Regions from separate parts of the Staphylococcus lutrae genome, predicted to be linked through region 4. Evidence: riboswitches for the same ligand, from Rfam matches in the RefSeq annotation. Region 4 holds a riboswitch; each other region holds the start of a gene.

Region 1 (8,155 bases), 1.0 Mb from region 4:
TTAAAACATCGATGCATCAGGATGGTCATTGTGAGTGGTACGTGGTGAACGTCCTTTGCGATTGGAGTCACATATGATAATCGATTGTTGACAGGTTTTGGAAGAGGGTTGCGTCACATTATTTTGTCTTAAAATCATGCAAGAACGATCGATTCAGTCTATAATAAGTCATAATGAAACTTTGTTATTTCTGGGGGGACAATTATGGAACATTGGCTCATTCAACAAGCCAACCAACATCCAACAAAGATTGCAATACAGACATGTGATGAAAAAGTCACCTTTGAAGACTTGCTACGGCGCGCGCTGGAGATAGGGGCAGCCTTAAAGCAATTGCAACGTTCTCGCATTGGACTCTATGTTAACAATTCTATTGAAGCGGTCGTTCTCATTCATGGGGCCTGGTTATATGGTATTGAAATTGCATTAATTAACAATCGACTTACAGCTTATGAAATAGACGGTCAAATGGCATCCATAGACGTTGATTTAATCATCAGTACGCAACCGCACATAACACTTCAAACTTCGGTACAAGTCATTCAATCAATGGATTTGAAAGTTGCAATTGATGCAGAGTTACCTCAACATACGGGACTAAATGAACAGCATATCGCATCCATTATGTTTACTTCTGGTACGACAGGGCCTCAAAAAGCAGTGCCACAAACTTTTGAAAATCATCGAATGAGTGCGCAGGCTTGTTTGCAAACGCTTGGTTTTTCAACAGAATCGAAATGGTTGACCGTGTTACCTATTTATCATATTTCTGGTTTAAGCATTTTATTAAGAAGTGTGCAGTACGGATTTACTGTATTTTTGCTTGAAAAATTCAATACTTCTAAAGTTGTCGCTTTACTACAAAAAGAAAAGATTACGCATGTTTCTTTAGTGCCGGTGACTTTAATGCGCTTAATGGAACAAGGTTTGGATCAACCGTATCACTTGAAAAGCATATTACTCGGAGGCGCTAAATTGGACGGGCAATTTATCCGTCAAGCGTTAGATCGACAACTTCCTATATACAACTCGTTCGGTATGACTGAGACGTGTTCTCAATTTTTAACGGCAAATCCGAAAATGTTATCTGAAAGTCCGAACACAGTAGGATGTCCAAGCAGAGACATTTCTCTTAAAATTGTAGATGCAGATGAGAATGGCCACGGTGAGCTCTGCATTAAAGGAGGCAATGTCATGCAAGGCTATTTGTATCCACAACAGATGGCAAATACTTTTGATCATGAAGGTTATTTTAAAACTGGGGATATTGCGAGTATTGATGACAAGGGGCGTGTGTATATTCACGATCGACGAAAAGACTTGATTATTAGTGGAGGAGAGAATATTTATCCATATGAGATTGAAACTGTGGCTAAGTCACACCCCAATATCATTGACGCAATGTGTACCGCGGTTAAAGATGTGCAATGGGGACAACGCCCTATTTTATATCTTGTTGCACAACAATGGGTGAATGATATGGAAGCATTTCTTGAAGCACGTTTAGCGAAGTATAAGTTACCGGTACATATTTATTTTGTTGATGCATTACCGTATACAAGTACTGGCAAACTGCAAAGACGACTTTTAAATGAGGGATAAAAATGAGATTAACTGAAATGCATTTTCACATATATCAGCCTTCTTTTGTTCATGCTGTGCACACCCCTTTAGTGCATATGACACATCGACCTACACTTTTTGTTGAGTGGATAGATGACAAAGGCCATTCGTGGTTTGGAGAATGTAATGCTTTCGATTCGCCTTGGTATCATCAAGAAACGATTAAAACCGTTCAATTCGCGTTGATTTCTTGGTTTGATACAGTACGTCATCAATCGATTGAATCATTTGAAGCAGCGCAACACTTTTTAACGTCGCTTGATGAAACGCCGGCTGCACGAGCAACCGCTGTTATGGCTTTTTATCAAATGTTTTTTCAGCTTGAATCCTTTCAAGTGCCAATGACATTAACAATCAATGGTGATTTCTCACAACGTATGATGCGTTTTGATCATGCGGGTCGAATTAAAATGAAATGGTCAGATCGAATCGTCGAACAAGTTAAGCTGATTGCAACGATGTATCCAGACATTCCGATTTCTATCGATGCGAATCAATCGTTGACGGCAGCACATATGCATGATTTAAAGGCTTTGAAATCATATCTTGCATATATAGAGGAACCATTTGAGGTGTTAGATGCCACGTTGCCTTTTGATGAACTCCCAATGATTGCGATTGATGAACATGCGACGTGTATCGAGCGAATTTTATATGATATAGAACATCAACATGTACAAGTCGTTGTTTTAAAACCTTTTCGTCTCGGAGGGATTGATCGTACGCTAGAGATAATGCAGCGATTGCAAAAAGAGCATGTAAAAATTGTTATCGGTGGTATGTATGAATGTGGATTAAGTCGTTATTTTACAGCATGGTTGAGTCAATGGGGAGATTATGCCGGCGATGTATCGCCGGAAGGTTATTATTTTGACCGAGATATATGTGAAAACTCTGGGCGTTTAAAGCACGGACAGCTCTATTTTGAGCCGCCCGTTGTACATCGGTCGTTGTTGCATGAAGAATCAGAATGAGATGATTTTTTTAAGGGAACAGGGTCAAATCCGCCTTTATGGAAGGGGTGACACTTTAAAATGCGTTTCAGCCCCAACCAGCTTCCTTTTATCGCACCGTGAACTTGGATTGCTTCTAATGTATAATTAGAACATGTTGGATAAAAACGACATGAGGGCGGCGTTAAAGGTGAGATACAACGCTGATAAAAACGAACGAGGTATATTAAAATGATTTTCATTATGAATCCTCCTTTAATAAATCATATTGTAACACAGAAAGGGCGTATGGGTGTGAGGTATACGGATGATAATCAGCAACTCGTGACATTAGCTTTTAAAAATGATGCTGATATAAAAGATGGAGGACATGTTCTCGCATTGCCTATTTTCCAACAGCAATGGGTACTTACGTTTCATCAAGAGCGGGGAATAGAATTTCCAGGTGGTAAGCGTGAACAAGGGGAGACAAGTCAAGCGGCAGTAAAGAGGGAACTTTATGAAGAAACCGGCGCAATTGCTGAACATATATATTATATTGCGCAATATGAAGTTCAGAGCGATCAAAAGCATTTTAAAAAAGATGTCTATGCCGTGATGGTCAAAGATATAGAAACACATGCGCATTATTTTGAGACTGCGGGTCCGGTGTTAACCGATTCTTTAAAATCAGTGAGGGAAGAAGATAAGAGCTTCTTGTTAAAAGATCCAGCCATTTTACGGTGTGTAGAAAGGGTGAAGGAACTTGGCTTTTATCAAGAGTAAAAGAATGCCAGCTTTTTTGAAGGGATTTCGTGTTGAAGAATGGACTTATCAAGTGCATGCGCTACATGTCAAAGGCCTGTGTATTCTCCCTGAAGCACCAGTGAAACGAGTGATTATGTATTTACGGGGTGGAAAGGGACAGGTGGGTCGCGTTCGATTTGCACGACTACTCCAATTTATATCACCGCATACTCTTGTATTTGCACCGTATTATCGTGGGAATAATGGGAGTGACGGTCATGATGCATTTGCAGGTGATGATCTTGAGGATGTGATTGTTGCTGCGGAAATGTTGAAAGCACAGTATGCGCATATTCCATTACATTTGATCGGATTTTCACGCGGAGGCATTCAAGGATTGTTGACTTTTCAAACGGTTATGGCGGACAGCTATATCATTTGGGGTGGTGTGTCAGATATACATTTGATGTATGAAGAACGCGTGGATTTACGTGGAATGTTACGTCGAATGATCGGCCACCCCAAAAAAGAAGTTGAAGCTTATGAATCCAGAAATGCGTTAAAAACGATTCACTCTGATGCGCCTCCAATTTTGATTATTCATGGTGGAAAGGATCGACAGGTGGGCATTCATCAAGCTTATTACTTGGAGGAGCACCTGCAACGTGTTGGTGCACGTTACGATACATTTTATCAAATGGATGAAGGACACGTCCCGCGTCCAGATGCATTACGACAAGTATTGGATTATATCCAACACTGGATAGCGCAAGTTGAAGCAAATAAAGGATGATTGAGCAAATCAAATGCATTCAGACTGAGATGTTTTTAATTTGCTAAAGGCGCAATAGCGAGTCGAATGAAAGCTAATTAATCAGTGATATATAGAAGAGAACGGGGTGAAAATCTAAATTAAAATAGATTTTCATCCCGTTCATTTGATTGTCGTCTAATTTTGACTTTTGAAGCCACCAGTGGATTCAAGGTGCTGTGCTTCTGTGCCAAATTTTTTGAAGTTTTCTTTAAAGCGATCGACTAAACTTTGTGCTTGTTGATCATAGGCTGTTTTATCAGACCATGCATTTTTAGGTTGTAAAATGGTTGTCGGTACGCCTTCAATTTCTGTAGGTATCGATAGACCAAAGATGTGATCTTTTTCGAAAGTTACTGATTTTAATGTGCCGTTTATAGCGGCGTTAACCATTTTACGAGTATATTTTAACTTTATACGGTTACCGGTTCCATATTGACCGCCAGTCCAGCCGGTATTTACAAGATAGACATCTACTTCATGTTCATCGATTAAATGGCCTAATAATTTGGCATACACTTCAGCTCTTAATGGGAGAAACGGCGCGCCGAAACAAGTCGAAAATGAAGGCTGAGGTTCTGTTACGCCACGTTCCGTCCCTGCTAATTTAGAGGTGAAGCCACTTAAGAAGTGATACATTGCTTGGTCTTTATTTAATTTAGCAATTGGAGGTAGGACACCAAAAGCATCTGCTGTAAGAAAAATAATCGTATTCGGATGTGATGCTTTGGAAGGCAATACGATATTATCAATATGATCGATAGGGTAGGCCGCACGTGTGTTTTCAGTATAACGATTGTCGTCAAAATCGATATCGCCCTGTGGATTAACAACGACATTTTCTAATACTGTTCCATATCGAATGGCTTTGTAAATCTGAGGTTCCTTATCAGCAGATAGGTGAATGGCCTTTGCGTAACAACCGCCTTCAATGTTAAAGACACCGTTGTCATTCCAACCATGTTCATCATCACCAATCAGTTTGCGATCCGGATCAGCAGAAAGTGTTGTTTTACCTGTTCCTGATAAACCGAAGAAGAGTGCAACATCCCCCTTATCACCAACGTTAGCAGAGCAGTGCATACTTAAAATGTTTCTTTGTGGTAGTAAGTAGTTCATCACAGAGAAAATGGACTTTTTCATTTCTCCAGCATATTCTGTGCCTCCGATAAGGACAACTTTGTGTTTGAATGAAATAATAACAAATGTTTCCGAACGTGTCCCATCGATTTCAGGATCTGCTTTAAAGCGCGGTGCAGAGATGAGGGTGAAATCTGCTTTAATTTTAGACGCTTCTTCCTTTGAACTGGGTTTGATAAATAAATTTTGAACAAATAAATTATGCCATGCATATTCATTGATGACGGATAGTTTAAGTTGTGATTGTTTGTCACTTCCTGCATAGCCGCTAAAGACAAATAATTCATCTTTTTGATTTAAATAATCCATGACTTTATCATACAGCTTTAAAAATTTTTCTTCTGAGATAGGTTGATTAACGCTCCCCCAATCAATATCATCTTTAACTTGTGGATTATCAACAATAAATTTATCTTTAGGGGAGCGTCCCGTATATTCTCCTGTGTTGGCATTGATTGCACCTGACTCTGTTAACACAGCTTCGTTTCTTTTCAGAATTTTATTGTAGAGCTCTGTCGTAGTCAGTTGAAAATGTGAACTCGGTTTATCAATTAATGTGCCAATTGCTTCTTTGTCGAATGACATGGTATCATCCCTCCAAATTAATATTGAAAATGTAAGCCTTTACATTTAAAAAGTATAACATATTCGCTAAATAATCCATACCGAATTTAGAAAAAATAAAGATAAAATAAAGAAAGTAAAGTAATTTTTCACTATAGTAGTGGGCACTTCCAACTGAAACATTTCGTACAGCAAGGAACGCAATGAATTCTAGGATGCATTGATGAAATTGACATCGTAATCAAATTTATGTAATATGAAAACAACGGATTCTCTTATCCTGAGTGGTGGAGGGACATGGACCCAATGAAACCCAGCAACCTCTTTTAACGAAGAAAGGTGCCAAACCGTTTGCAGACATTTCTATGGTCTGAACGATAAGAGCGAATGGACGTTAGAGCCTTCACTCTATTTAATAGTGTCGAAAGGCTCTTTTTTATTGAGCTCAGAGAGAGAATGTTCGTAATATTTGATAAAAAGGAGTATATGATGACTTATAACAGACGTTTATTCACTTCAGAATCAGTTACTGAGGGTCACCCAGACAAAATTGCTGACCAAATTTCTGATGCAATTTTAGATGAAATCTTAAAAGGAGACCCAGATGCACGTGTCGCTTGTGAAACAACAGTGACGACTGGAATGGCATTAATTGCAGGTGAGATTTCAACTTCTACATATGTTGATATCCCGAAAGTCGTAAGAGAAACAGTCAAAGAAATTGGTTACACACGAGCGAAGTATGGTTACGATTATAAGACGATGTCAGTATTAACTGCTATTGATGAACAATCACCAGATATCGCACAAGGGGTAGATCGTGCGCTAGAATACCGCGATGATTCAAATGAAGAGGTACTCAACACAGGTGCAGGCGATCAAGGATTAATGTTTGGATTTGCGACAAATGAAACAGAGGCACTCATGCCATTACCAATTGATTTATCACATAAATTATCTAAACGTTTATCTGAAGTGCGTAAAAATGGCACTTTAGATTATTTAAGACCGGATGGGAAAGTACAAGTAACTGTGGAATATGATGAAAACGATCAACCTAAGCGAATCGATACGATTGTTATTTCTTCTCAACATCATGAAGAAGTTGAACTTGAGAAAATTCAAAATGATATTAAAGCCCATGTTATTTACCCAACGGTTGATGAAAAGCTTTTAGATGAAGATACAAAATTTTTCATTAATCCAACAGGACGTTTCGTAATTGGTGGACCACAAGGAGATGCCGGCTTAACAGGCCGTAAAATCATTGTTGATACGTACGGGGGATATGCACGTCATGGTGGCGGTGCATTTTCTGGTAAAGATCCTACAAAAGTTGACCGTTCGGCTGCATATGCGGCGCGTTATGTTGCCAAAAATATTGTTGCTGCAGATCTTGCTGACAAGTGTGAAGTGCAACTGGCCTATGCAATTGGGGTAGCGCAACCGGTATCGATTGCCATTGATACTTTTGGCACTGGGAAGGTCAAAGAGGAACTTTTGATTGAAGCCGTGAGTAAAAACTTTGATTTACGTCCAGCTGGCATTATTCAAATGTTAGATTTACAAAAACCAATCTATAAACAAACCGCTGCTTACGGTCATTTTGGTCGTACAGACGTGCAGCTCCCTTGGGAACGTGTGGATAAAGTTCAATTATTAAAAGATGCTGTAAATGCTCTGAAATAAATTTCTTGTTGATTAGTATCGCTAATTTTATAGTTATTTAATATAATAGAAATAACTGTAGAAAAGTTATAAAAGGAAGGTATTGCTCATGATACAATTTGGTCCAATGGAAATCGGCCTAATCGCTGCGATTGTTGTTGCAGCATTATTCTTTATTTTGTTCTTAGTGGCATTGAAAAGCAAAAAGAAAACTAAAGAAACATATGCGCATCGCTATCAAGAGAAGCAAGATAAGTTAACGCACGAACACCAGGAAGAACTTGAAAAAGTCCGTATTGACAAGAAAAAAGCAGAAGCACGACATAAAGAAGAATATGAAACAATGATGTCGTCGAAAAACAGAGAAATTGATGCTTTAAAACTTTTTTCAAAAAATCATAGTGAATACGTGACGGACATGCGCTTACTCGGCATTCGGGAACGTTTAGTGAAAGAAAAGAGAATTCGACCAGAAGATATGCACATTATGGCGAATATCTTTTTGCCGACAAATGATTTAGAGCATATTACACGGGTAAGCCATCTTGTTTTGACGCGTACAGGTCTATACCTCATTGACTCAGAGCTGTTAAAAGGGCATGTATATCAAGGAATTAGTCAGCAACAGTTTTCTAAAAATCCTATGATGGAACAAGTGTTTAAAACATTA
Region 2 (8,155 bases), 540 kb from region 4:
TTATTAGCGGAACATCCCGTCCCGACTATGTTCTTTTTCTTTGGACTGATATTAGGGATTATTCCATTTTTATTACGCATCTCAAGATATAGACAGACTTATCACATTCAGCATTGGCTCGTTATGCTTGTCTGCGTCATTATTTTAGCATCAATGGCGTTTTTCAAAGGCGATAGTAGTCATGCTGTACCTTCACACATCGATGTATCAGGACCGATGTTAATAAAATACTTAATAGCAGGGATTTGTGCATCAAGTGCGATGCTATTACCCGGTATTTCAGGTTCGTTCGTGTTATTATTATTCGGCGTTTACAGTACAGTGACGTTTTCTATTTCAGAAGCTGTTCGTTTTAACTTTGAAGGACTTCCTGTCATATTACTCGTCGGTGTCGGTGTCGTCATCGGTTTTGTTATTGCAAGTAAGATCATCACATTTTTACTCGAACATTATACCTATTTAACATATGCTGCGATATTAGGCCTTGTCATCGGCTCACTTTTTTCAGTATTCCCTGGCCTGCCAACGACTGGGCTGAGCTGGATGATCTCGATTGTGACACTGCTCGTAGGCTTCGCAATTAGCCATATTTTAGGTCGATTCACCGATGATACAGTCACACACACAACAAATGAATAAAGTTAAAAACCATGTACCCTCACCATTGCCATGTCACACTTTATAAAAATAAAAACAGCTGTCATTGGAATCCCGTTTCCAAGTTGACAGCTGCTTTTGTATTCACGTTGATCGACTGATACTATTTGGCTGGAATTACTGCGCCGCCAAATTCTTTTTTAATGTAGTCACGCACTTCATCAGATTGTAATGCTTTCAAATATTCTTGAAACTTTTTATCGTTTTTGTGTCCTTTTTGAACAGCTAAAATATTCGCAAATGGTGTCGATTCATCTTCAACAGCAATAGAATCTTCCAACGGCTTCAAACCATTGTCAATGGCATAGTTAGAATTCATAATTACCGCGTCACCTTCATTGTTGTTGTACGTTTTCGGTAAAAATTCTGCACCTTGTTGATTATCAAATTTTAAATGCTTTTTATTTTCTGTAATGTCATCTAACTTCGCATCTTCAATTTTAATACCGTCTTTTATTTTGATTAATCCTGCTTTTACAAAAAATGATAAGAAGCGCCCTTCTTCTGCGGGGTTGTTAGAAATATAGATTTTAGCGCCATCTGGCAAATCTTTTAAGCTTTTATGTTTTTTACTATACACAGCCATAGGTGTTGTCAATACTTTACCTACTTCTTCTATCTTATAGCCGTGCGACTTTTTCTCAGCTTCTAAATATGGAACGTGTTGGAATAAGTTGGCATCCACATCCCCTTTATCCAACAATTTATTTGGAATTTTGTAATCGTTGACTTCCCGAATCTCAACTTCATACCCTTTTTTCTTCAAAATCTCTCCAGCTTTTTTTGCTACCTGACCATGTGGTGTCGGTGTAGCCGCTACAACGATTTTTTTATCGTCACTCTTACTACTATTTTCGCTCTTCCCACATGCTGTTAAAACAAGTGCTAAAACAAGTAATCCTGTCACCAAAAATGATAATTTTCTCATATGACGTTTTCTCCCCTTTTATTTCATATTTATAGACGATTTAGGGTGTGGTCTCCTTTTCAAGGGCGCTATCACACCCGCTTTTTTGTCAAATTGACATACCATGCGGCTTATTCAGCCGGAATTACAGCACCATCATATTTTTTATTGATGAAATCTTTAATTTCTTTAGAATGTAAAACTTCCATTAATGCTTTGATTTTTTCATCATTTTTATGTCCATCTTTCACTGCGATTAAGTTTGCATAAGGGTTGTCTTCTGCTTTTTCAACTGCAATGGAATCTTTTTGTGGATTCAATTTTTGTTCAATTGCAAAGTTAGAATTAATGATGACTGCATCGCCTTCATTGTTTTGATATGTTTTTGGTAAAAATTCTGCTGATTGTTTGCTATTGAATTTGATGTTTTTGCTGTTTTCTACAATGTCATCAAATGTCGCATTTTGAATTTTTACACCATCTTTAATTTTGATTAAACCTGCATCAACGAAGAATTTCAAGAAACGACCTTGTTCTGCTGGATTGTTTGATACAAATATTTCTGCACCATTTGGTAAATCTTTTAAACTTTTATATTTGTTTGAATAGACTGCCATAGGTTCGATATGCACATCACCTGCTGATTCGATCTTATAGCCTTTCTCTTTTTTCTCTGTGTCTAAGTACGGTGTATGTTGGAAATAGTTTGCATCCAACTCTCCTGCATCAAGCAATTTATTCGGCGTTGTGTAATCGTTAATCGTTTTAATCTCTAAATCATAACCTTTTTCTTTCAATAACGGTTTTGCTTCTTCTAAAATTTCTGCGTGAGGCGCTGGAGATGCACCGACAACAATTTTCTTGTCGTTTCCTTTGCTTGTATCTGCTTTATTTCCACATGCTGCAAGTCCTACTGCCAATGCTAAAATAACAATAATCGATAAAATCCTCTTCATTCTACATTTCTCCCTTTTTATTAACGTTTATCTATTTTATTCGTCATCCAATCTCCTAGAAATTGAATTAAAAATACTAACACTAAAATAAAAATCGTTGAGACTAAGATGACATCATTTTGGTTCCGAGTAAAACCAGTTAAGTAAGCAAGGTTACCTAATCCACCGGCACCAATAACACCTGCCACCGCTGTCGAACCAACCAATGCAATTGCCGTCACTGTAATCCCTGAGATAAGTGCGGGTAATGATTCAGGAATTAACACCTTAAGCACAATGTTCCATGTTGTTGCCCCCATTGAACGTGCGGCTTCAATCACACCTTTATCAATTTCTTTTAAAGCAATTTCTACTAAGCGGCCATAAAACGGTGATGCGCCAATAATCAATGCAGGTAAAGCCCCTGTAGGTCCACTAATCGTACCGAGCAGTAAGCTGGTAAACGGAATTAAGAGTAAAATCAAAATAATGAACGGAATTGCTCTGAATAAGTTGACAACAAATGAGACAATGCTATAAAAAATACGTCCCGTTTTCGCTTCACTTTTTGAAGTCAGAAAAAGTATAACGCCTAGAATCAAGCCGAGTACAAATGAAAACGCCGTCGAAATGATCGTCATATACAATGTTTCGTATGTCGCTTCCCATACGGCAGGCCATTTTACATTCGGCATGGTTATCATTTCGTGTAAAATATCGCTCATACTCTTACCCATGTTTGATCACCTCAATGTCTACATTTTGTGCATCTAACGCTGCTTTAATTTCTTCAAAGTGTATCTTTGAAAAATCTTTAATATGCACGAGCAAATAACCGATAGCCCCCGTTTTAGAATGTTTAATGTTTCCTTCTAAAATATTCAATTGAAGGTGATGCGTTTCTGTCAAATATGACACGACCGGCTGTGTTGTATTTTCACCCGAAAAAGTCAGTCGCGCCAACACTTCATCAGCTTTTAAATCAAAGGTGTGCGTTAAATCTTCGCCTTGATCACTCGGTTTCAAGTCTTCTCGAACAAATCGACGTGTCACCTCATGCTGTGGATTCTCAAAAATGTCTGACACTTTTCCTTCCTCAATGACTTTACCGTTTTCCATCACAGCAACATCGTCACAAATGCGTCGAATGACATGCATTTCATGTGTGATCATAATAATCGTTAAATTATTCTCTTTTTTCAATTGAAGTAATAAGTCTAGTATTTCATCTGTTGTTTGTGGATCTAGCGCACTTGTCGCTTCGTCACACAACAATACTTCTGGATTGTTTGCTAAAGCACGCGCAATACCGACACGCTGCTTTTGTCCGCCTGATAACTCTGATGGATATGCGTGCTCACGCCCCTGTAACCCTACACGAGAGACGAGTTCCATCGCATGTTCTTTCGCTTCACCTTTAGGAACACCCGCAATTTCGAGTGGAAAAATGATATTATCCAACACCGTTCTAGACCACAATAAGTTAAAATGTTGGAAAATCATACTCACTTTTTGACGCTTTCGTCGTAACTCAGATGGACTTAATTGCCCGATATGATCGCCGCCGATGATGACTTCACCTGACGTGGGTTTCTCTAAATAATTAAATAATCGAATCAAAGTACTTTTACCTGCTCCTGAAAATCCGATAATCCCATAAATTTTACCTCTATCGATTTCGAGATTTACATTATTTACAGCAGTTACAGATTTTGATTTACTCTCGTACTTCTTCACTATATTTTTAAGTGTAATCATTCTACGCCTCCTCAGTCTTTCCTTTATAAATTAAAAAAATGCTTTCTCTTTTAAAGAAAAAAGAGAAAGCAATAACACGAGTCGCTTTTCTCTCATCTTCAAAAGTCGTCAATACTTTTTGTGAATTGGCACCATTTCTATAATATAGACGGTTGCCGGGCTTCGTAGGGCACATCCCTCCACCACTCTGGATAAGAGTTTTCTGATTATTTAATTGTTTACTATAATATCATTGTCCGCAACTTACGTCAATGGTTTTTTTATTTTTTCTAATAAATCAGTAACAGAATGAAACGCATAAATCCGTTCAACTTCTTGATCATATCGCATGATGAGTAGTACAGGAACGGATTGGATTTCATGTGTTTGACTCCACTCCGGGTAATAATTCAAATCCACTTTCACCAGAGGCCATGACACCATTTCATTCACAATATCTAACATTCGTTCCGCCACCTTACATGTCCCACACATCGGCGTATATCCAAAAATAAGATGGGCACTTTTATCGAAATGTTCAGATATATTGTTTGATTGTTTTGAAACATTCGGCATAAGAATACTTCCCTTTAACAAAAAAGTCTTGCTTTACTTTAAAACCAAAATTTTGTAAACGTTTAGCGAGATAATCACGTGGACAGCGTGCGACTTCACTATAAGTCGTGTCGATAACGATATCTATCCGCTCACTCAAATACGTGGAAAACCACTTGCGAATCCGTCTACCTTCTGCGTCTGCATCAACTAATATATAGACTTGTTTATCATACAAATATTCAATCATATTGTCTAGCTTTTCGATTCCCATTGTTCCATGTGTACAAATGATTTCTACAGGTTCTAGCAACACTTCTTGAAGACGTTTTTTATCAGATTTCCCTTCAACCACTATCACCTTATGGATCATCGTCATGTGCTTCACCTTCTAAAAAATATTTGTATATAAAAAACTCCTAGATAATGACATTACCGAGGAGTTCTCATGATGCGATTATTCACCAATCATTTTTTCATAGCTTGCTGCATCCATTAATGCATCTAGCTCGCTTGAATCATTCAATTCAACTTTAATCATCCATGCATTTTCATAGGGTGATTCGTTGACTGCTTCAGGTGTATCTTCTAAATCTTCGTTCACTTCAACGACTTGACCTGAAACTGGAGAATACAATTCAGAAACGGTTTTAACAGATTCTACACTACCAAAAGTTTCCCCTTCAGATACGTTGTCATTCACTTCCGGAAGTTCAACGAAAACGATATCCCCTAACTCACTTTGTGCAAAATCAGTGATACCAATAATCGCAGTATTTCCTTCAACTTTTACCCATTCATGTTCTTTGGAATATTTTAATTCACTTGGCACTGCCACTTGAATCCCCTCCTATTTTGTATGTACGTGTACGTTTACATTTCAATCATGACACATTGCGCTTATTCTATCAACTATTTTATGATAACCAAGTCTCACGATAAACGTCTTCTTTAAATCCTAATGTCACGACATCACCAGATATCGCAAGGGGTCTTTTCACCAACATACCATCAGAAGCAAGCAATTCTAATTTTTCTTCATCTGGCATCGTGTCCAATTGCGTTTTCAGATTCAGTTCTCTATACTTTGCGCCGTGTGTATTAAAAAATTTCTTAATATCGACACCTGATTTTTCAATAATCTCGCGGAATTCTTCTTTCGTTGGTGTATGTTGTGTAATGTCTATAGGTTCGTAACTCACACCATGCTCCGACAAAAACTTTGCCGCTTTTTTACATGTTGTACAGTTAGGATATTGATAAAATTTAATCATTCATAAACCTCCTCGTTAAAATACATTTTAAATATCTTGAATTATGATTGTTTATATCTACTTGTTAGAAAATCAAATTATGAGATATATAATTATTAACACTGCACTATTTATATAATGCAAAGATATATTCACAATGTAATAGTAACGCTTTAAGAAAAAGAAAACAATCTATTTCACCTTTCATTTGCACAGCATTTGAAAATCAATGTAAAGTGACTTCTTAGCCAAAATCCGATATAATATCGTTACTTAATTGATTTATAAGGAGAGGTCTAACATGCAAAGTATTACTGAAATGGAGACATTCAATCAAGTCATTCAAAGCAACGAACCCGTTATCATTAAATTTGAAGCGGGTTGGTGTCCAGATTGTAGAGCAATGGATATGTGGATTGACCCCATTATTGAAAAATATAACCAATATACATGGTATTCAGTGAATCGTGATGAATTGGAAGAAGCGGCTGTACAATATGAAGTGATGGGTATTCCAAGCCTTTTAATTTTCCAAAATGGTGAAAAACGTCATCATCTTCACTCTGCAAATGCAAAATCACCTGAACAAGTGGAACAGTACCTCGCTGAAAGTTTAGGCTAACTTTTAACACCCTACAATTAGCGAACAGGATAGCACTTCATGCCTGGTGCGTTAAAGTCTTATTGCTGATGACATTAAATCGCACTACATTGTCCTTCCTGTTTCTATAAAAAAGAACCGAGAGATTCTCTCGGTTCTTTTTTATAGATGTAACTTTATGTTAGCACAGAGTCTCATCGCTTCTGCCAAAATTTTGTTTTTCGTGCGTCTACGAAGTATCTTATGTTTAAAGCGTATTCATGTATACGCGACTTCCCTCAGCATCATCTCAACGCGCTCTAAGACACCGCTCTCGGAAAAATCCCTCGCAAATTCGTGGAGACACGCTCCCTCATGTTATTCACCTCTTAGATCTGCGTCGTTTACTTTAAAACTCTGAAATTAAACCTCTATTTTTACGTGGAACTTTCTTGTAGTTTTCCTCATCTATGAGGTCGGTAAGATAAATAAATCCTACAAGTTTTTCATCTGGCCCGACCCCGAATGCTGTACGCACTTTAGGGTTAAATATATAATCGGGCGTTTTCCAACAAGTTCCAATCCCTTTTTCATACAACAATAATAATAAATTCTGCGCGAACGCACCTACTGCTAAATAATTTTCATTATCTTCTCGTTGCCGCGCATCACATTTCATAACAATCGCTAAAAATCCACCTAGATGCGTCACAGCTTCATAATGATTTTGTTGTTTTTCATGATCTCTAGGAAATGCATATCGAGAAATTTCTCGGCTCATATCACCGAGCTTACGTTTGGGCACATAAACCACACGCCACGGTTCTCTCATCCCATGGTTCGGTGCGTCCGCCGCTTCAAAAATAGCTGTTTTTACTGCTTCTTCATCGATATACATCTCTCTATCGAACTTCTTTATACTTCTTCGTGATTGAATCGCTTCTCGAAGTTCCATCTCTATCGACCCCTTTTTATTGATAACCATTATCAATTATATACAACAGAGGTCTAACTTTCAAATATACTGTATAGCGGTAACACTTCTGCCAGCGTATGCACGTGCAGTTGTCCTGGTGCAACATTGTCGAACAACGCGCCATAAGACAAAGCGCCCCCAAATGCATTCTGTGCCGTTCTCGAAATGCGTCCGAGTTGCCCCATCGCTATCCCTGTCACCCATTGCGGCAAAGCCTCGCTCGCTTCGGTTAACGCTTGTAACAATGTTAATACATCTTGTTGCGAATGCGGCATCACTGCAATTTTCAAATGATTCGCACCTAATTGCGCCATATGGTAGTAAGTTTTTTTGAGCACTTCAATTTGAGGTGTTTCATTAAAATTATGATACGAAGCAATCGAAATCTTTCCACCTTGATGAATCGCTTCAACGATTTGACGTCTATTGTCTTGATATTGCGCCCATTCAATATCAATCATATCAATATGTTCCAGTGTGGCTAAATCACGCAATAACTGTAAATAATCATCTTGAGATAACCGCCCTTGTCCACCTTGATCCGATGTCCGGTAG
Region 3 (8,155 bases), 760 kb from region 4:
AAACTAATATTGTTTTGCCGTTTTTGGCATGATTGATGATTGACACCAACGTTTGACTCTAGCGTTTAAATCATTAGATTGCGAAGGTTTCTTTTTAATTTTTTAGCCATTTCCTATAAAATGAAACTATGGAATGGGGTGATTCAATGCCAATCGTTTATTACGACGATCGCTGTGTATATTGTTATAATTATGCCATTTGGTTAATTCGCCATGGTTTATCTAGACGTTATGTATTCGTTCCGTTAAAGAGTGCGGCTGGGGATGCTTTAAGGGCATCACATCCCGAAGTGTTGGCGTATAATAGCGTTGTGTTACAGGAAGGAGATCAACTCACTTTTCAATCAACAGCAATTGTAAAATTGATTTATGCGTTAGATCGTTATAAAGCTTTAGCCGTATTACTGTGGCTTATCCCTCGACCACTTAGAAATTTAGGATATCAACTTTTTGCTAATAATAGGGACAAAATGTGGCAGACGGATTGGGCCCAAGCAACGGATGACGAGCAATCATTTTTTCTATAATTCAAAGACACAAAACAGTTGAAAGCATATTAGAATTAAATATTAAAAAGAAGCGCGACAGCGGATTCATTTAGATGATGAATCTCTGCGCGCTTCTTTAAGTGCGTTTATCCTTCTGCGATTTCTAATGCAATTTCCATCATTTGTGTAAATGAATTTTGACGTTCTTCTGCAGTTGTGGCTTCATCACGAAGTAAATGATCACTAACAGTAAAAAGACCTAAAGCTTTCTTACCGGCTTTTGTTGCATTGAGATAAAGTCCTGCCGATTCCATTTCCACACCTAAGATGCCCATATCAATCCATTTTTGATTGAAATCAGGATTTGCGTTGTAAAAAGTATCAGATGATAAAATATTGCCGACATGTGCACGTGCACCTATTGTATCTGCGGCTTCTTTTGCTTTAACAACGAGATCAAAATCAGCAAGTGGTGCAAAGTGTCCTGGAATTTGGAATTGATCGACGTAATTAGAGTTTGTCGAAGCCCCTTGTCCAATAATGATGTCGTAAAGTTGGATATCCTCTTGCATTGCGCCACAAGAACCGATGCGGATAATCGTATCAACATCAAAGAAGTGATACAGTTCATAAGAGTAAATACCGATGCTTGGAATGCCCATACCGGAACCCATCACTGAAATCGTTTTCCCTTTGTAAGTCCCTGTATAACCGAACATGTTACGCACTTCATTGAATTGTTCTACATTTTCTAAAAAGTTTTCAGCGATAAATTTAGCGCGTAATGGATCTCCAGGCATTAAAACCGTTTTAGCGATTTTTTTACCATTGGGTTGAATATGGGGTGTACCTTGTGTCATATTTAAACATCTCCTTGAATGGTTAGTTATTAATTTAAAGATAACAGATGTATAATCAAATGTCGATGAATGTCTTGAATAAAAAGTGTCATTAAATCGCCGTTATTTAAGGGATGAAAGGAATTATTTTGGTTTAACAAATGATACATGTTCGTTTATAATAAAGATGTATACAAATATTTTACAACTTAAATTTGATAAAGAAATGAGGGAATAGCCATGAGAATGGTGGACATTATTGCGAAAAAGAGGGATGGTCACGCATTAACGAAAGAAGAAATTGAATTTGTAGTGAATGGATATACGAACGATGACATTCCAGACTATCAGATGTCAAGTTTGGCCATGGCAATTTTTTTCCAAGATATGACAGATGAGGAACGTGTACATTTAACGATGGCAATGGTGGAATCTGGTGATCAAATTGATTTATCGAATATTCAAGGCATTAAAGTGGACAAACATTCTACTGGGGGTGTAGGCGATACGACAACGCTTGTGCTTGCGCCGTTAGTCGCTGCATTGGATGTCCCTGTTGCTAAGATGAGTGGCCGTGGATTAGGGCATACTGGTGGGACAATTGATAAATTAGAATCAGTGGCGGGTTTTCATGTTGAAATTTCAGAGGAAGAATTTGTCAAGCTCGTTAACGAAGACCGTGTCGCTGTGATTGGACAAACCGGAAATCTTACGCCTGCGGACAAAAAAATCTACGCTTTACGTGATGTAACAGGAACAATTAACTCTATTCCATTGATTGCTTCTTCAATTATGAGTAAAAAAATTGCGGCGGGTGCAGATGCGATTGTATTAGATGTAAAAACGGGTAACGGTGCATTTATGAAGACGATAGAAGATGCCGAAGCGTTAGCACATGCGATGGTTAAAATCGGTAATCAGGTGGGGCGTCAAACGATGGCGATTCTTTCTGATATGAGCCAACCACTCGGTCGTGCAATAGGGAATGCGTTGGAGCTTAAAGAAGCGATTGATACTTTGAAAGGGGAAGGGCCGGAAGATTTAACAGAACTTGTACTGACATTAGGTTCACAAATGGTCGTATTGGCTCAAAAGGCAACGGATTTAGACGAAGCGCGCACAATGTTACAAGAAGTGATTGATAATGGTCAAGCGCTTGAGAAATTCAAAACATTTTTAAGTAATCAAGGTGGCGATGCGTCAGTGGTCGATGATCCTTCAAAATTACCGACAGCACAATATCAATTTGAATTACCTGCCAAACAAAGTGGGGTTGTTTCAGAAATGATTGCAAATGAAATTGGTATCGCCTCAATGATGTTAGGTGCGGGTCGTCAAACGAAAGAAGATGAGATTGATTTAGCGGTTGGATTGGTTTTAAACAAAAAAATTGGCGACAAAGTAGAAGCTGGAGAATCGCTACTTACGATTTATGCAAATAGTGAAGATGTAGAACAAGTGAAACAAAAATTGTACGATAATATTATGATTTCAGATCATGCAGAAACACCGCAGCTGATTCATAAGGTGATTACAGAATAAATCTGGAAAATCATAACAATAAAATCTTAATTCATTTGAGATGAATGAACAAAGCGTGAAAGGAGCAACTCTAGGTGAGTTTCACTTTTCACGCTTGATTATTGCTTAAATGTAACTTTTAAGAAGTGGCCGTGTTTCCTGTTCCAAAAACATCGTGCCATTGATCGCGTTGTTCTAAAAAGGATTGTGCAATGGCTTGAGCGCCTTCTAACGAGTGAGAAGCGGCCCAACCACATTGGACTTCGTTGCATGCAGGGACTTCTTTAGCTGAAATCACGTCGTTGAGCGTTTTTTCAATAATATTGAGTACGTCATCATAATCTGTGTGATTAATAAACGAGACATAGAAACCAGTCTGACACCCCATTGGACTTAAATCAACGACTTTATCTGTATGATTGCGAATGTTTTCTGCCATTAAATGTTCCAAAGAATGGAGACTGGGCATTTCCATATGCGCTTTGTTCGGTTGTTTAAACCGTATATCATATTTATAAATATCATCTCCATTGAGCCCTTTCATTGTGCCAGCAAGCCGAATAAATGGTGCAACGACTTTAGTGTGATCGAGATTAAAACTTTCTACATTCATTTTTGGCATGGTGATCCCTCCTTCATCATTACCTTCATTTTAACATATTCAATTGCAGAAAAAAGAATTTTGAGATGTGTTGACGTCTTGAGTGATAAGGAAAAAAGGCTTCAAACCGAGTTATACGAGTGGTTTTATAAGTTTTAAAAACTTCAAATACAAGTATACAAATAAGAAGGATACAATTGAAAGTGAAGCAGTATAAAAACAATAATTGTTAGAAGATTTGGAACAGTGTTGAAATAACATGACAAAACACGCAAAATTAGTTAAAATGGTTACACAATTGAATCAAATTTATCGAGAGTGGTGGAGGGAATTGGCCCAACGAAACCCAGCAACCTCATCGGATTGACGATAAAGGTGCGAATTCCAACAGTTTGACGACTGAAAGATAAATGAAAACAGAGGCGTTATCACATACGTTCATCAGTCATACGGTACTTGTTGGTGAGAGAACGATGCGATAACTTTTTTATTTTAAGGAGGAGGATTTGATGCAGGAGAGAGCGCAGCGGATTTTAGATTATATTGACCAACATAGATTGACCTATATCGATATCAGTCATCAAATACATGATCGGCCAGAGATCGGAAATGAAGAAATTTTCGCTTCGAGATTATTAATCGAACATTTAAAGGCACAACAATTTCAAATAGAGAGAGACATTGCTGGGCATTCAACTGGATTTATTGCGACATACGACTCAGGCGCACCGGGTCCTAAAATCAGTTATCTTGCCGAATATGATGCATTACCAGGGCTCGGTCATGCATGTGGACATAATATTATCGGAACAGCGAGTGTGTTAGCGGCCATTGCGTTAAAACAAGTTATTGATGAGATTGGGGGACAGGTCATTGTGTTTGGTTGTCCCGCTGAAGAAGGTGGGGAGAACGGAAGTGCAAAAGCATCATATGTTCGTGAAGGTTTATTTGATCAGATTGATGTTGCACTGATGGTACATCCAGGTAATGAAACATATCGTACAGTTCCGACACTTGCCGTCGATGTTCTGGATATTAAATTTTATGGGAAGAGTGCACATGCTTCGGAAAACGCAGAAGAAGCCCGTAACGCTTTGGATGCGATGTTAAGCTATTTCAATGGCGTGGCACAGCTCCGTCAACATATTAAAAAAACGGAACGCGTCCATGGCGTCATTTTAGAAGGTGGACAAGCGGCGAATATTATACCAGATTTTACGCACGCACGATTTTATACACGTGCAACGACGCGCAAAGATTTAGATGTATTGACGGCAAGAGTACATGATATTGCAAAGGGCGCTGCCATACAAACGGGTTGTGAATTTGAATTTGGGCCAATTCAAAATGGCGTTAATGAATTTATTCAATCTGATGCGTTAGATGACTTATTTGAGCAATATGCGACTTTACTTGGGGAGGAAGTGAGTCATGATGATTTCGGTTACGGTTCAACGGACACAGGCAATGTGAGTCATGTTGTCCCAACGATTCATCCGCATATTAAAATAGGACCTAAAAGCTTAGTGGGTCATACACATCGTTTTCGTGAAGCAGCAGTAAGTCCGATGGGGGATCAAGCATTGATTATAGGCGCAAAAACGATTGCACTGATGGGAGCGAGATTGATACAAGATGATGCGTTGTTACAAACGATTCAACGGCAACATCAAAATAAAAGGGAGTCATAAACGATGAAAAATTATGAAAAAGATTTACAGCATATTACAATGGGGGAGATTTATGATACCAATGTCGTATATTCATCAAGACCTTCTTACGTGTCGAATCCATGGTTAGCCCCTGATGAACACCAATCTAACTTTTTAACAGGTAGGGAATTATTAATTGCGAATTTACCAGTAATAGTCCATGAAGCGAGTTTTACAGATAAACTTGTACAACTCTTTCAATTGATTGGTAAAACATTGCCAGAACAAATCATTCCATTTCGTGATCAAGAGACGTATGAAGCACAGTTAAAAACATTGACTGAAAATCAAAACCGCGTGATTTATTTTCAATATGTACATGATGATACGGTAGTGGATCCGTCTCATTATGCGATGAATCAACAACTATTTAAAGATTTAAACAATAAATCATTGATTCCCCAATGGACATCTGGCAAATATTTGCCGAAAAGAGAAGTGGTTACATTCGATGATTTTAAAGCGGCACTCAAACATTGGAGCTGTCCTTTAGTGATTAAACCCGGAGATGATTTACCGACTGCGGGGGTTATGGGGTAATGATTTGTTATAACAATGAAGATTTAGCAAAAGCTGTAAGGCGTATAGAGCAGGCTGAAGCTGAGACAAAAACATTGATCATCGAACAATGCATTGAAGCAGTGGAAAATTATTGTGTTCAATATGCCTTGCACCCTGAAGCGGGCATTGTATATTTAGGTGCAGCCAAACAACTGACGGATGAATATGGGTTTTACAATGGTAATATCAATGCGACGCATGTCCCTGAAAGTGTCATACAAGCAGGATATGAAATTATGGAAAAAGCAGTGCAACAAGGCTTTTTTGGAATTGCTGGTTTTGACTTACTCGTTGATGCGCAAGGTGATATTTTTGCGATTGATTTAAACTTCAGACAGAATGGTTCGACAAGTATGTTGTTGTTACGCAATGAATTAGTCAGTCAGCATCATAAGTTTTATAGCTACTTTGCCAATGGGGATAATGCACGTTTTTTTGATACTATTTGTGAGTTTGTCACACGGGGTGTTTTGTATCCATTATCTTATTATGATGGGGATTGGTATACAGACAAAGCTGTAAATTCGAGATTTGGTTGTATTTGGCATGCCGAAAGTTTAGCTGAGATCGAGGCTTATGAGCAAGAATTTATAGAAAAAGCGGGGCTTTAACGTAAAGATGTTTACTGATATAGTAGAGTTAAAAGAGAATGAGACGGACGAAATTTGACGAATAGAGCGATTTTGTTTATATTTGTCATTGGATTTTGATCTGTAAAGGAGCGGAGTCATGTCATATAAGAATGAACGTTTTTATAAAGATATATTAATAAACGAACAATTTTTTATTGCTGTGAAAGATAAAAAGATGATTAAGCATCAACACAATGGCAAATTGTTATTCTGTTTTTGGACACGTGAATCATTAGCAAAAGCATACCTAGAAAATCTAAACATCGCTTACGATAAAATTAAAGAGATGGATATCGACCGCTTCGCTACTTATGAATTAGATGAAATGTTTGACGAAGAGGATGAAGCACTCGTGAACGTGACGGATCATGTGGAAGGGCACGAAATTAAAATCGTTGAGGCCATTAATGACTTAATGACGGATTTGGATAATATTCGTATTCGTGAATTCGTACAAGATGTTGCCAAAACAGATATGGTGTACGGTTTAAGTCAAAAAGGTGAAAAGCAGTTTATGCTTGTTTATGACGAGAATGACCATTTTGATCAATCGTATTTCATGCCAGTGTGGAGCTTGAGTCAACGTGCGAAAAAAGTAGCTGAAGCAGATTTTGAAAGTTTTGAGTTGATTGATGTGGAAGGTGAAGTATTCTCGGAATGGTTAGATGAATTGCGAGATGACAATCGTTATGTTGCGATTGATATTAAGCCAGGTGTAGTCGGCACAATCGTGTCAGCTCAAAAGTTGGCAAACGAACTTACATTTTAAAATGAAAAAGATGAATGTTATCGAGCGTACTCGACGGACATTCATCTTTTTAGATTGTGCTGCTGATGACATGTTCTATTGACACACATTGGAGATATTATGATAAATATAATGTACCTAAAGCGCCTGAAAATGCACCATTATGCAAATAATGTGGTTTGAATCCTCTCAAAACAGTATAATCCGTAACCACTTTTTGCAACAACGGATTTTCATGGAAAGAAGAGCCGATATAAACAACATCTTCCACTTGATGCTCTCTGGCAACATGAATTGCTACCGTTGTCACACTTTCACCCACAACGCCAATTACTGAAGCAATTTTATCCGCATCAGTAAATGTCTGATCCATATTGAGTAAGACATGTCCAAAATTCGCAGCCGTTAATTCGCCTGAAATAGGGGGCGTATCATTTTTATAAATATGTTTAACTTTTAAGTCAATGATATCACGGTTGCCTTCTAATGCGAGTTTTGTTAAGGTCGCATAATGGGATATTCCAGTCAGTAAATAACCTAGCCCTTGAATCATCCCGCCACCCGTTCCAATTCCGCCGACCCGTTTTTGACCGGACGAATCAGATAAATGAAGTGACGTTCCTGTCCCGACATTTGTGAAAATATAACGTTGAATTTGTATGTTTTGCTCTTTTAATAAAATTTGAACCCCTTTTGCCGCTGCATCAAATTCAATGTAATTTTTAGGTGTGCACTGGAGTAACGCACTTAACACTTTTGCATTGCCACCTGTGACATGAATCGCTTTACATGGAAGCTGATTAAGCCAATCCGCAACAATTTGTATCTCTGTCGTTGGATATGTTTTAAATGTTCGTTTGCCGTTGCCCTCAATAACGATTTTAATTAACGTTCCACCAGCATCTATACCTATACGCATATACGTCACCTCAAAAAATGTTTATCACCCATATATACTATAGGATAATGACAAAATTACAAGACTAAATTTTAAGTGAACATCAAATTGTGTTGTACGATATTTTTGAAAGTGAACATCGTCAAAATGAGGCA
Region 4 (8,155 bases):
GTCTTTTGCGTTATACAACGTTTAAACAAGGGATACAAGATTGCATTCCAACATTATTAGGTTATGCAGGGGTAGGCTTTTCGTTTGGTATTGTGAGTGTTGCTTCAGGTTTTAGTATTTTAGAAATTCTGTTGTTTTCATTATTCGTCTATGCAGGGGCTGCTCAATTTATTATTATCACATTGGTTGCGGTACAGACACCGATATGGATTATCGTTTTGACGACGGCGATTGTCAACAGTCGCATGTTTTTATTGAGTATGACCTTAGCGCCACAATTTAAACAGCACTCTATTTTACATAGAATAGGCGTGGGGAGTTTAGTGACCGATGAAACGTTTGCGGTTGCGATTACCCCTTATACGAAAGGTTTCTCTATTACGCATCAATGGATGTATGGTTTAAATGTATTGGCTTATTTATTTTGGGCGCTTGTTACGGTGTTAGGTGCATTGCTTGGAGATTTTTTCAAACATCCTGAAACTTTTGGGCTCGATTATGCGATTACGGCAATGTTTATCTTTTTAGCGATTTCACAATTTGAAGGGATAACAAAAACGAAACTACGCGTTTATCTTTTTTTAGTCGGTATCGTCATTGTCATGATGTTGTTATTAAGTCTCTTTATGCCTTCTTATTTGGCGATTTTGCTTGCATCTACATGTAGTGCCACGATAGGGATGGTGATTGATCGATGACATTATATTTATTTTGGACGATTGTCTTATCAGGTTTAGTTACATTGCTCATACGTATTGCGCCATTTGTGATGATTTCTAAAGTTGAGCTGTCTGAAAAAGTATTAAAATGGCTCACGTTTATTCCTATTACGCTATTTACTGCATTAGTCGTGGACGGTTTGATTCAGCAGCAACAGGGCGTCATGGGGTATACGTTGAATTGGATTTTTATATGGGCACTGATTCCTACAATACTTTTTGCATTGTGGACAAAAAGTTTAACTGTTACCGTCATTATTGGAATGGTGAGTGTTGCATTTTTGAGAATTATCGGATTATTCTAATTAATCATTTGCATATATGACCTATATAAGGTATGATGAAATTCAAACTAGATATCATAAAAAACTTATTGAGAGAAGTTGAGGGATTTGGCCCTGTGACACTTCAGCAACCACTTAAACATCTAAGTACGGTGCTACAACCAACCACACACGTGGATGATAAGTTCATTCGTTAACTGATTTACTGAGTTGTATTGCCGTATAAAGGTAATATGACTTTTTTATTTTTAGAGGGAGGGCAGTCTTAAATGATGAATTATCGAGTAGATACTTTGGAATTGGGCCCATTTATGACAGCGTCGGGTGAGTCGATTGAAAATTTAAAATTACGCTATGAATATGTAGGCTATTCTGGTCAACCCCTTGCTGTTGTTTGCCATGCGCTAACAGGCAACCACTTAACGTATGGTACAGAAGAAAAGCCAGGTTGGTGGCGTGAGATTATTGATGGAGGGTATGTACCTGTACATGATTATCAATTTCTTACATTTAATGTGATTGGTAGTCCATTTGGTTCAAGTTCCCGTTTAACCGATCCTAATTTTCCACAAAAATTGACCTTGCGCGATATTGTCCGTGCACTTGAGATGGGTATCGCTGCATTGGGCTATCAGCAGATTGATGTACTCATTGGTGGCTCTTTAGGGGGATGCAAGTCATGGAACTTCTATACAATCAAAAATTTAATGTTAAAAAAGCGATTATACTTGCAGCCACAGAAAAAACCTCTTCATATAGTCGAGCTTTTAATGAGATTGCACGTCAAGCGATTTACTTAGGGGGTAAGGAAGGGCTGAGTATCGCTAGACAACTTGGATTTTTAACCTATCGTTCTTCTAAAAGCTATGATGCCCGCTTTACCCCAGATGAAGTCGTATCGTATCAAAAGTATCAGGGAAATAAATTTAAGGAGCAGTTTGATTTACAATGTTATCTCACACTTCTTGGTGTGTTAGACAGTCATGATATACATCAAGGTCGTGATGATGTTGAAGCAGTATTCCAACAATTAGAGACGAAAGTACTGACATTTGGGTTTACAGATGATTTGTTGTATCCTAATGATCAAGTTGAAGCATTAGGCGCATATTTTAAATTTCATCGCCACTTTTTTGTTCCTGATAACGTAGGACATGATGGTTTTCTCTTGAATTTTAATGATTGGGCCCCCTACTTATATCATTTTTTAAAAGTTTCCAAGTTTAGACGGTAATACCCTACTTTTATGTTAAATATGTTCGCTCAGAATACTAGACAAAAAGCTATATTTTAGGGATAATAGCTAGAATATAGCTTTTCTAAGTTTGTTCAAACAACACAAAGCTTTGTAATTGAGTGGTAAGATGCGGAAAATAAAATAGTGCAAATTGTATTCATATTACAAAACTTGTAAAATAAAGACTATAGATTAAAAAAGTTTGGAAGTGGCTTCTTTGTTTTCGAAAATTGATCTTAAAGCAACACTCATCAGCACGGTGGCTTTACTCGTGATGATTTTAGTGATACATCTCATGCCGTGGTTGGCTTTGATTTTAGCGTGTTTTGCATTCATACCCGGCATCGTATTATGGTACCGATCTCAACATTCATTTGGGCTTGTTGCGTTCATAACGATTGTACTTTCGACGCTAACAGGCAATGTATGGGTCATGTCATTACTAATCATTACTTTAATGTTGAGTATGGTCATTGCTCAATTGTTGCAGCAACGTGCGTCTAAAGAACGCATTATATATGTAAGTACACTGACGGCGAGTATACTGATTTTGAGTGTGATGATGATACTACAGAGTATGAAAAAGCTCCCATATGCAGATGCCTTGTTACAACCGTACCGCTCAATAGTGGAGCAAGCGGCAACTTTACAAAATTTAGATCAACAGGCACAAGACATTTTAAATCATTCTATTCAGCAACTTGCTATACAAATGCCAGGGATGATCGTCATTGCCATTGCTATTTATCTCATCGTGGCGTTAACAGTGATTTTTCCAATATTGCGCAAGTTCAAGGTGGCAACGCCAGTCTTTCGTCCACTCTATTCATGGCAAATGAAGCGTTCCATTTTTATTATGTATGCATTGGCATTATTGACAACCATTACGACACCTCCTGCAACGACACCGAATAGTATTGGCATTAACTTTCAACTCGTTTTAGGATTTTTGTTGATTGTGCAGGGGCTTAGTTTCATTCATTATTTTTCCACAGTGAAACGTATGCCGAACGCACTAAAAGTATTGCTCGTCATTGTAGGAATTATATTCTACCCCATGACACGTTTAATTGGTTTACTTGATCTCGGATTGAATTTAAAACGTATGATTAAAAATGATAAGAGGTGACAAGATGAATCGTCATTCAATGAAGAAATCGCTCGTTGTCCCTTTTTTAGTGATGACCGTTACAGCAATAATCATTGTAGGTGTATTATTTTTCTTTAACCAATGGCTTGCCTTTTTAGCTGCTATTTTGTTGTTTGTCATGCTCATTATCAGTATTTTTATATTTAGACGATTGTATCATCATTTAGACCATTATTTAGATGGTTTGAGCGGTAAAATATCGATTGGTAGCGACCGCGCAGTGAAGACGATGCCATTAGGTTTGATTGTTTTAGATGATAATGATCAAATCGAGTGGGTTAATCCTTTTATGTCAGAACGGATTGAGAGAAATGTGATATCAGATCCAATCAACGAAGTGTACCCCAATATTTTAAAACAACTCGAAAAAGCGAGAGAAATAGAAATTGAAGATGGGACCTATGCTTATCGCGTACGCTATTCAGAACAAGAGCAGATGCTGTATTTCTTGGATATTACAGAAGAAGCAGCGATTCAAGAAGCATATGATGACCAACAACCGATTATTGCAACATTGTTTTTAGATAACTATGATGAAATCACGCAAAATATGAATGATACCCAACGTTCAGAAATCAACTCGATGGTGACCCGTGTGATTAGTCGTTGGGCACAAACGCATCATGTGTTCTTCAAACGTTACAGTTCAGATCAGTTCATCGCATATTTAAATCGTCGCATTTTACGTGAGTTAGAGTCAACCAAGTTTGATATTCTGAGTCAGCTTCGTGAAAAAAGTGTCGGTTACCGCGCGCAGCTAACATTAAGTATTGGTATAGGTGAAGGCTCAGAGAACTTAATTGATTTAGGTGAACTTTCCCAATCAGGACTAGACCTTGCACTCGGTCGCGGCGGTGACCAAGTGGCGATAAAAAACATGAATGGTAATGTGCGTTTCTATGGCGGTAAAACGGATCCAATGGAAAAACGTACACGAGTGAGAGCGCGTGTCATCTCCCACGCATTAAAAGACATTTTGTTAGAAGGCGACAAAGTGATTGTGATGGGACATAAACGTCCAGATTTAGATGCAATCGGTGCTGCGATTGGTGTCACACGCTTTGCCATGATGAACAACTTAGAAGCGTATATTGTGTTGAATGAGTCAGATATTGATCCAACGTTACGGCGTGTCATGGACGAAATTGATGAGAAGCCTGAGTTGAAAGAACGCTTTGTGACTTCAGATGATGCGTGGAATATGATGACTTCACGGACAACACTTGTCGTTGTCGACACACATAAACCTGAGATGGTCATTGACGAGAACATTTTAAACAAAGCGAATCGTAAAGTTGTGATTGACCATCATCGCCGTGGTGATAGCTTTATTTCAAACCCGTTACTCGTATACATGGAACCGTATGCAAGTTCCACTGCCGAGTTGGTCACTGAGTTACTCGAGTATCAACCAACGGAACAACGTTTAACGCGTTTAGAATCGACAGTGATGTATGCAGGGATTATTGTCGATACACGAAACTTTACGTTGCGTACGGGATCAAGAACTTTTGATGCGGCTAGTTATTTACGTGCACACGGTGCGGATACGATATTGACACAACATTTCTTAAAGGATGACATTGAGACGTATATTAATCGTTCGGAATTGATTCGTACAGTTAAATTACAAAATAATGGCATTGCGATTGCACACGGGGCAGATGAAAAAATTTATCATCCTGTGACGGTTGCACAAGCCGCTGACGAATTGTTAAGTTTAGATGGTGTGGAAGCCGCTTATGTTGTGGCACGGCGTGAAGAGAATCTGATTGGGATGTCAGCACGCTCTCTTGGTGAATTTAATGTACAATTAACGATGGAAGCATTGGGCGGTGGCGGTCACCTGACAAATGCTGCAACGCAAATTGAAGGGGTCACTGTTGAAGAAGCCATCGAAAAATTGCAACAAGCGATTGAGGAACAATTGGATAGGAGTGACGAATCATGAAAGTAATTTTTACACAAGATGTGAAAGGTAAAGGAAAACAAGGTGAAGTGAAAGAGGTCCCTGTGGGCTATGCGAATAACTTTTTAATTAAAAATGGTTATGCTGTGGAAGCAACACCTGGTAATTTGAAACAGTTGGAGCAAAAAAACAAGCGCATTGAAAAGGATAAACAACAAGTGCTTGAAGAAGCAAAAGCGTTGAAAGCGCGATTGGCCGAACTAGAAGTTGTCGTAAAGGCAAAATCAGGTGAGGGCGGAAAATTATTCGGCTCTATTAGTACGAAACAAATCGTTGAGGCGTTAAAGTCACAACATGATATTAAACTCGATAAGCGTAAGATGGATTTACCTCATGGTATTCATGCGTTAGGTTATACGAATGTCCCTGTTAAGCTGCACAAAGATGTTGAAGGAACGATTCGTGTACATACGGTAGAGCAATAAGTGTTTGTTAAGAGCTGGTGCGGTTGGTGTCACCGGCTCTTTTGTATGGATGGCATAAGTCATGGATGGATGGCATCGTGTCAGTCCGAATCAGTGATTGCTGAGATGGACAGTTGAGGTCAGTTATTGTGAAACCGTCTAGATTATTATAGAATATGTTAAGTATATGGAATAAAATTGAGGAGGTCATTGGCATGGATGAAATGTTTGATCATAATCGAATGCCACACAGTCATGAAGCGGAACAATCTGTACTTGGGGCTATATTTTTAGACCCAGAATTGATGTCATCCACACAAGAGATTTTATTGCCTGAATCTTTTTATCGTGGCGCGCATCAACATATATTCCGTGCGATGATGGACCTGAATGAAGATGGGAAAGACATTGATATTGTGACGGTCTTGGATCGACTGACACAAGACGGTGTGGTCAATGAAATAGGAGGACCGCAATATCTTGCTGAGATTACGTCCAATGTTCCAACGACGCGAAACATTCAGTACTATACGGACGTCGTTTTCAAAAATGCGGTAAAGCGCAAATTGATTCATACTGCAGACCAAATTGCTAACGATGGATACAATGATGAACTGGATTTAGACACGGTACTCAGTGACGCAGAACGTCGCATTCTAGAACTCTCTTCGGCACGTGCGAGCGATGGATTTAAAGATATTCGAGACGTATTAGGACAAGTTTATGATAATGCGGAAAAACTTGATCAAAATAGCGGTCAAACTCCTGGGATTCCGACAGGGTATCGTGATTTGGATCAGATGACAGCGGGTTTTAATCGTAATGATTTAATCATTTTAGCTGCCCGTCCTTCAGTAGGTAAGACTGCCTTCGCACTAAATATTGCTCAAAAAGTCGCGACACATGAAGATCATTATACAGTAGGCATCTTTTCACTGGAAATGGGCGCAGATCAGTTAGCCACGCGTATGATTTGTAGTTCAGGAAATGTCGATTCGAATCGATTACGTACGGGGACAATGACAGAAGAGGATTGGAATCGCTTTACGGTAGCAGTAGGGAAATTGTCACGAACGAAAATTTTTATTGACGATACTCCGGGCATCCGAATCACGGATATTCGTTCTAAATGTCGCCGATTAAAGCAAGAGCATGGCCTCGATATGATTGTGATAGACTATTTACAGCTCATTCAAGGAAGTGGTTCGCGCGCTTCTGATAATCGTCAACAAGAAGTATCAGAAATTTCGCGTACGCTAAAGGCCATTGCACGTGAACTAGAGTGCCCAGTCATCGCATTGAGTCAGCTTTCACGTGGTGTGGAACAACGTCAAGATAAGCGTCCGATGATGAGTGATATTCGTGAATCCGGTTCGATTGAGCAAGATGCTGATATCGTGGCATTTTTATATCGTGATGACTACTACAATCGCGGTGAGCAAGATGACGATGATGATCATGGATTTGAACCACAAAAAAATGATGAGAACGGTGAGATTGAAATCATTATTGCTAAGCAAAGGAACGGTCCCACAGGTACAGTTAAACTGCATTTTATGAAGCAATATAATAAATTTACAGATATTGACTATGCACATGCCGATATGGGATAACAAGAAAAAATAAAAATAATCACTCAGAAACCGTACGTTTTAAACTTTCGATGTTTTAATGTACGGTTTTTAGTCTGTATTGACTTTTTGAAATTGCTGTAAGTTAGGATTTTTAATATGACACAAACCATAATAAAGACTATGTAAAACACGCGGTTCTAAGGCCCGCGCTATTTTTATGATAGATATAAAGTGGCGTCCGGTTTGATTTTTTAATGTTCGTTTTTTGATTTGCATTCATAGTGTGATACTGGTAAAATACAGTTTGGTTAATCGAGAAAACTTGGAGGTGCTCTTATGTCATCAATCGTAGTAGTTGGGACACAATGGGGAGACGAAGGTAAAGGTAAAATTACAGACTTTTTAGCGGAACAAGCAGATGTGATCACACGTTTTTCAGGTGGTAATAATGCAGGCCATACGATAAAATTCGATGGAGAAACATATAAATTACATTTAGTGCCATCTGGTATTTTCTATAAGGATAAACTCGCTGTGATTGGTAATGGTGTTGTTGTAGATCCAGTCGCTTTATTAAAAGAATTAGATGGTTTAAATGAACGAGGTATTACAACAGATAATTTACGCATCTCAAACCGCGCACACGTCATCCTACCTTATCATATTCAACAAGATGAACTTGAAGAAGCGCGTCGTGGTGATAATAAAATCGGTACGACGAAAAAAGGTATTGGCCCAGCTTACGTAGATAAAGCACAAAGAATAGGAATTCGCATGGCTGATTTATTGGATAAAGAAGTTTTCGAACAACGATTAAA

Evidence for each region. Region 4 has a riboswitch for S-adenosylmethionine ahead of metX (homoserine O-acetyltransferase MetX). Riboswitches for the same ligand answer to the same signal wherever they lie in the genome.
Region 1: another riboswitch for S-adenosylmethionine. It lies ahead of metK (methionine adenosyltransferase); the one in region 4 lies ahead of metX (homoserine O-acetyltransferase MetX).
Region 2: another riboswitch for S-adenosylmethionine. It lies ahead of B5P37_RS08490 (methionine ABC transporter ATP-binding protein); the one in region 4 lies ahead of metX (homoserine O-acetyltransferase MetX).
Region 3: another riboswitch for S-adenosylmethionine. It lies ahead of B5P37_RS02685 (M20 family metallopeptidase); the one in region 4 lies ahead of metX (homoserine O-acetyltransferase MetX).

What each region holds. Positions count from the first base shown of each region.
Region 1 covers NZ_CP020773.1:249,551-257,705, reverse strand. The annotation lists gene menE (o-succinylbenzoate--CoA ligase) at 205-1,602, shown strand; gene menC (o-succinylbenzoate synthase) at 1,605-2,597, shown strand; gene yidD (membrane protein insertion efficiency factor YidD) at 2,543-2,818, opposite strand; gene ytkD (RNA deprotection pyrophosphohydrolase) at 2,865-3,341, shown strand; gene B5P37_RS01210 (alpha/beta hydrolase family protein) at 3,346-4,095, shown strand; gene pckA (phosphoenolpyruvate carboxykinase (ATP)) at 4,252-5,838, opposite strand; SAM riboswitch class I at 6,090-6,201, shown strand; gene metK (methionine adenosyltransferase) at 6,307-7,506, shown strand; gene B5P37_RS01195 (NERD domain-containing protein) at 7,595-8,155, shown strand, end outside.
Region 2 covers NZ_CP020773.1:1,824,418-1,832,572, reverse strand. The annotation lists gene popT (polyprenyl-phosphate transporter PopT) at 1-639, shown strand, start outside; gene B5P37_RS08505 (MetQ/NlpA family ABC transporter substrate-binding protein) at 761-1,585, opposite strand; gene B5P37_RS08500 (MetQ/NlpA family ABC transporter substrate-binding protein) at 1,696-2,520, opposite strand; gene B5P37_RS08495 (methionine ABC transporter permease) at 2,541-3,236, opposite strand; gene B5P37_RS08490 (methionine ABC transporter ATP-binding protein) at 3,229-4,257, opposite strand; SAM riboswitch class I at 4,347-4,455, opposite strand; gene B5P37_RS08485 (thioredoxin family protein) at 4,501-4,812, opposite strand; gene B5P37_RS08480 (toprim domain-containing protein) at 4,775-5,170, opposite strand; gene gcvH (glycine cleavage system protein GcvH) at 5,249-5,629, opposite strand; gene B5P37_RS08470 (arsenate reductase family protein) at 5,709-6,065, opposite strand; gene B5P37_RS08465 (thioredoxin family protein) at 6,346-6,666, shown strand; gene B5P37_RS08460 (nitroreductase family protein) at 7,034-7,579, opposite strand; gene aroD (type I 3-dehydroquinate dehydratase) at 7,633-8,155, opposite strand, start outside.
Region 3 covers NZ_CP020773.1:530,208-538,362, reverse strand. The annotation lists gene B5P37_RS02705 (thiol-disulfide oxidoreductase DCC family protein) at 147-527, shown strand; gene deoD (purine-nucleoside phosphorylase) at 635-1,348, opposite strand; gene B5P37_RS02695 (pyrimidine-nucleoside phosphorylase) at 1,568-2,869, shown strand; gene B5P37_RS02690 (S-ribosylhomocysteine lyase) at 2,988-3,470, opposite strand; SAM riboswitch class I at 3,756-3,862, shown strand; gene B5P37_RS02685 (M20 family metallopeptidase) at 3,959-5,140, shown strand; partial or broken gene ldmS (L-aspartate--L-methionine ligase LdmS) at 5,144-6,333, shown strand; gene B5P37_RS02675 (DUF2750 domain-containing protein) at 6,452-7,123, shown strand; gene coaW (type II pantothenate kinase) at 7,221-8,021, opposite strand.
Region 4 covers NZ_CP020773.1:1,286,417-1,294,571, reverse strand. The annotation lists gene B5P37_RS05915 (AzlC family ABC transporter permease) at 6-698, shown strand; gene B5P37_RS05910 (AzlD domain-containing protein) at 695-1,024, shown strand; SAM riboswitch class I at 1,087-1,190, shown strand; partial or broken gene metX (homoserine O-acetyltransferase MetX) at 1,273-2,237, shown strand; gene B5P37_RS05900 (DUF2232 domain-containing protein) at 2,458-3,369, shown strand; gene B5P37_RS05895 (DHH family phosphoesterase) at 3,374-5,341, shown strand; gene rplI (50S ribosomal protein L9) at 5,338-5,784, shown strand; gene dnaB (replicative DNA helicase) at 5,979-7,376, shown strand; gene B5P37_RS05880 (adenylosuccinate synthase) at 7,674-8,155, shown strand, end outside.